DNA from 2 places in the Sinobaca sp. TMA16-18 genome. Region 2 is predicted to be linked to the other one. Evidence: a T-box and tRNA genes for the amino acid it is inferred to sense, from the RefSeq annotation. Region 2 holds a T-box; the other holds one or more tRNA genes.
What was found. The T-box of region 2 lies ahead of ileS (isoleucine--tRNA ligase). A T-box ahead of a tRNA ligase gene usually reads a tRNA of that ligase, here a tRNA-Ile.
Positions count from the first base shown of each region.

Region 1: it encodes a tRNA-Ile, which carries the amino acid that the T-box ahead of ileS (isoleucine--tRNA ligase) is inferred to sense. The anticodon was not compared.

Region 1 covers NZ_JCAKFM010000003.1:267,731-270,125, forward strand. The annotation lists gene AC5W14_RS07605 (peptidoglycan D,D-transpeptidase FtsI family protein) at 1-112, opposite strand, end outside; gene AC5W14_RS07610 (superoxide dismutase) at 340-951, opposite strand; tRNA gene AC5W14_RS07615 (tRNA-Ile) at 1,179-1,255, opposite strand; tRNA gene AC5W14_RS07620 (tRNA-His) at 1,262-1,337, opposite strand; tRNA gene AC5W14_RS07625 (tRNA-Met) at 1,362-1,438, opposite strand; tRNA gene AC5W14_RS07630 (tRNA-Asn) at 1,442-1,516, opposite strand; gene AC5W14_RS07635 (DUF456 domain-containing protein) at 1,613-2,098, opposite strand; gene AC5W14_RS07640 (Na/Pi cotransporter family protein) at 2,175-2,395, opposite strand, start outside.
Region 2 covers NZ_JCAKFM010000001.1:266,115-268,509, reverse strand. The annotation lists gene AC5W14_RS01385 (YlmH family RNA-binding protein) at 1-20, shown strand, start outside; gene AC5W14_RS01380 (DivIVA domain-containing protein) at 42-527, shown strand; T-box leader at 576-789, shown strand; gene ileS (isoleucine--tRNA ligase) at 886-2,395, shown strand, end outside.

The sequences.
Region 1 (2,395 bases), on a different contig from region 2:
TTTGTATAAATCCCAACCTTAATATTAGTGCAGAAAAAAGTATAAACACTGCGAAAAAAAGCACATTCAATCGTCTAGGAAGATGACTTTTTCTGGTTTTTCTTGATGCCACTGCAATCCCTCTTTCTTTGATACGGACTCGTACGATTTGGATCTTTAGTGTCCGGGCGCGTACCCTGATTTTACCATACTCTACGTACGATAAAAAGAAAGCAGATGGTTCATCTTTTTCAAAAGAAAAGGTAATGACAAAAAAAGACACCGATTATCATTTATCGATAATCGGTGTCTGCTTTAACTTATTAAGGCTGTATTGCTGCATCCTGCAAAATAAATTAATTATTTAGCTTCTGAATAACGCTTTTCTACTTCATTCCAGTTAATGATGTTCCAGAATGCATCAATATATTCAGGACGACGGTTCTGGTATTTAAGGTAGTATGCATGCTCCCATACATCCAAACCTAAGATAGGCGTTTTGCCTTCCATGATTGGGGAATCCTGGTTAGCTGTGCTCATAATCTCAAGCTCTCCGCCGGATAGTACGAGCCATGCCCAGCCGGATCCAAAGCGGCCGGTTGCTGCAGCTGCGAACTCTTCCTGAAATTTCTCAAAGCTGCCAAACTTGCTTTCAATTGCACTTGCAAGATCTCCGCTTGGCTTGCCGCCGCCATCCGGGCTTAGGATCTGCCAGAAGAATGTATGGTTGGCATGGCCGCCGCCGTTATTTCTAACTGCTGTACGGATATTTTCAGGAATGGAATTAAGGTCTCTAATAAGGTCTTCTACATCTTTACCTGCAAGATCGTCATGACCTTCCAATGCTGCATTAAGTTTTGTTACGTAAGTGTTGTGATGCTTGTCGTGATGAATCTGCATCGTTGTTGCGTCTACATGAGGCTCTAGTGCGTTTTCTGCGTAAGGTAGTTTAGGTAATTCGTAATTTGACAATTAAATCTCCTCCTTGGAATGTAAACGTGTAATAAAAATCAAAGAATATAGCTTTCAGCTATACAACATAAATAAATGTAACAAAACAGTGACAAATTTACAATCAATATGCTGTTTCTGCCATTTATTTCTATTGTAGACACTAATCTCTATACCCAGCCCTATTATTCTTTAAACTAAAGAAAACACAAAAAAAGCACACAGATGTGTGCTTTGAATAATTGTAATGGTGGACCCTGTAGGACTCGAACCTACGACCGGACGGTTATGAGCCGTCTGCTCTAACCAACTGAGCTAAGGGTCCTTCACATGGGGCGGCTGATGGGAATCGAACCCACGAATGCCGGAACCACAATCCGGTGCGTTAACCACTTCGCCACAACCGCCATGTAAGTATTCTTTTTTTAATATGGTAGCGGCGGAGGGAGTCGAACCCCCGACCTCACGGGTATGAACCGTACGCTCTAGCCAGCTGAGCTACACCGCCATATGGCTCCACAGGCAGGATTCGAACCTGCGACCGATCGGTTAACAGCCGATAGCTCTACCACTGAGCTACTGTGGAATATCCTGTTACTATGTATAAACGTCTTCTAACAGCGACATTTATCATAATACCACGATAATAATAGAACGTCAATGCTTATTTTTTAACAACAGATCAGGTAAAAATAAGATATAGAAAGTAAATACCGTTTCCTACGAGCAGCACGCCTTTCAGCACAACACTCACTAGAAAACCAACCAAAGAACCGGTTCCAACCCGGCCCAGCTTCTGCCACGATTTTTCCCCGGAGATGATTTCACCAATAACCGCTCCTACAATTGCACCGATTAACACGCCTACAATTGGAATGATAAAGGGACCGACAATTAAACCAATGATACTTCCCCACGTGGCCGCTTTCGATCCACCGGTCCGTTCTATTCCATAATACTGCACCGCATAATCAATAATAAACAGCAGCGCTGCAATAATAATCTGGCTTATCCAGAACCAGGCGGTAAGCGTACCGAACCCTTCGGCTGCAGCAATCAAAACAACGGCTGCAATAAAGAAAATCCCGCCGGGAACAATCGGGTAAATTAATGCGATCAGGGCAAGTGCATAAGCCATAAAGGCCAGCGCATAAAAAATATAGTCCATTTTTTTCCTCCTTTTAAAAACGTCCGCTGCCTTTGAAAGGTCAGCGGACGAAATCATTTGGTTATATCATACGATATTAATCGCGTTCATGTAAAACGGCTTCAGCAATATTTACACTGTGATCGCCGATTCTTTCCAGGTTGCTGATAATATCTACAAAAACAATACCAGCTGATCCGGAGCAGCGACCTTCGTTCACACGTAAAATGTGCTTTTTACGAAGCTTACGTTCCATTTTATCGATTTGTTCCTCGAATTTGATAACCTCTCTGGCACTCTCATGTGCTTCTTCCATGT
Region 2 (2,395 bases):
GAAAAAAGAAAGACCAATAAACAACAGCAGAGGTGAAGCCAGTGCCTATTACTCCTTTAGATATCCATAATAAAGAATTTACCAAAGGTTTTCGTGGTTACGATGAAGATGAAGTTAATGAATTTTTAGACCAGGTTATTAAAGATTTTGAAGCGGCGATCCGCGAAAAAGATGAATGGCAGACAAAAGCTAAAGATCTTGAAGAGCGGGTGGAGCATTTTTCCGCTATTGAAGATACGCTGAATAAATCGATTATGGTGTCTCAGGAAACAGCGGAAGAAGTAAGAAAAAGTTCCAATAAAGAATCCGACCTGATTATTCAGGAAGCGGAAAAAAACGCCGACCGCCTGATTAATGACGCCCTAAACCGTACGAAAAAGATGGAACTGGAAATGCAGGAGTTAAAAAAGCAGGCCAGCGTCTATCGGATGAGGTTTAAAATGCTGGTCGAAGCCCAGATGAATCTCTTACATAGCGAAGAATGGGAAGACATCACAAATGAATCGCCTGCAGCCGGGACGGAGTGAAATATTGACTAACCGTATTTTCTGAATTATACTTTTTACACAACATATAAAAAAACGAAGACAGGGACATACTTTATTGTACGCCGTCTGAACAGCGAGCTGTGACATGGTGGGAGCACAGTACAACGGCAGATAAAGACATCACCCTGTAGTTCCGATACTGAAATATAGTAGGTACCGGCGGTTGTTTACCGTTATACAAACCCAAAGTGGCTGTGTGTGCAGCTATTAGGGTGGTACCGCGAGCCTTCTCGTCCCTATCGGATCGAGAGGGCTTTTTTGTATGCGTAAAGGAAGTATTTGTAAAACAAAACGACTGAAAAAAACTGCACAATTAAATGAATGGGGGAAAAATGAAATGAGTTACAAAGAAACACTGCTCATGCCGAAAACGGATTTTCCGATGCGCGGCAACCTGCCGAACCGGGAACCGGAAAGACAAAAAGAATGGGAAAGCGAAAACATGTACCAAAAAGTGCAGGAACGCACAGCCGGACGTCCGCTGTTTGTTCTGCATGACGGCCCTCCATACGCTAATGGGGATATCCATATGGGGCACGCTTTAAATAAAGTATTAAAAGATTTTATCGTCCGTTATAAATCGATGTCCGGGTTTCATGCACCTTACGTGCCAGGCTGGGATACCCACGGCCTTCCTATTGAGACAGCGCTGACAAAAAATAAAAAAGTGAACCGAAAAAAAATGTCAGTGGCTGAATTCCGCCAGGCCTGCGAAGAGTATGCATTAAAGCAGGTGGACCGTCAGCGTGAACAGTTTAAAAGACTCGGTGTCCGCGGAGACTGGGATAATCCGTATATCACTCTTACAAATGATTATGAAGCCCAGCAGATTAAAGTATTTGGAGAAATGGCCAAGCGCGGCTATATCTATAAAGGCAAAAAGCCGGTCTACTGGTCGCCTTCTTCCGAATCAGCTCTGGCAGAAGCGGAAATTGAGTATCATGATAAAAAATCACCTTCTATCTACGTGACATTTGACGTAAAAGACGGTAAAAATGTTTTGGATGGGGATGAGAAATTTCTTATCTGGACAACAACTCCATGGACGATCCCGGCTAACCTGGCGATCGCTCTTCATCCAGAGCTGACGTATGCAACGGTAAAACAAAACGGTACAAAATATATTGTAGCGGAAGGTCTGTTGGAGCAGCTAAAGACCGAGCTGGAATGGGATGAAGCGGAAACACTTCGCACCTTTAAAGGGGAAGAACTGGAGCACGTGATGACGAGCCACCCTATCTATGGCAGGGATTCTCTCGTTATTTTAGGGGATCACGTTACCTTGGATGCCGGTACAGGCTGTGTTCACACAGCACCCGGCCACGGGGAAGATGACTATATTGTAGGCCAGCAGTATGGCCTGGAAGTGCTCTGTCCTGTTGACGATAAAGGGTATTTCACGGAAGAAGCACCTGGTTTTGAAGGCCTGTTTTATGATGAGGCAAACAAACAGATTACCCAGAAGCTTGATGAATTAAATGCCCTGGAAAAACTGAATTTTGTAAAGCACTCCTATCCTCATGACTGGCGCACGAAAAAACCGGTTATTTTCCGGGCGACTTCCCAGTGGTTTGCGTCTATCAAGGATTTCAGAGAGCAGCTGCTCGAAGAAGTAAAAAGTGTAACGTGGCTTCCGGAATGGGGAGAAACAAGATTATTTAATATGGTTCGTGACCGCGGAGACTGGTGTATTTCCAGGCAGCGGGCATGGGGCGTGCCGATTCCTGTATTTTACGGAGAAGACGGCGTGGAAATTGTAACAGATGAAACGATCTCGCACGTATCGGATTTATTTAGACAGCACGGTTCCAACATCTGGTTTGAATGGGATACAAAAGACCTTCTTC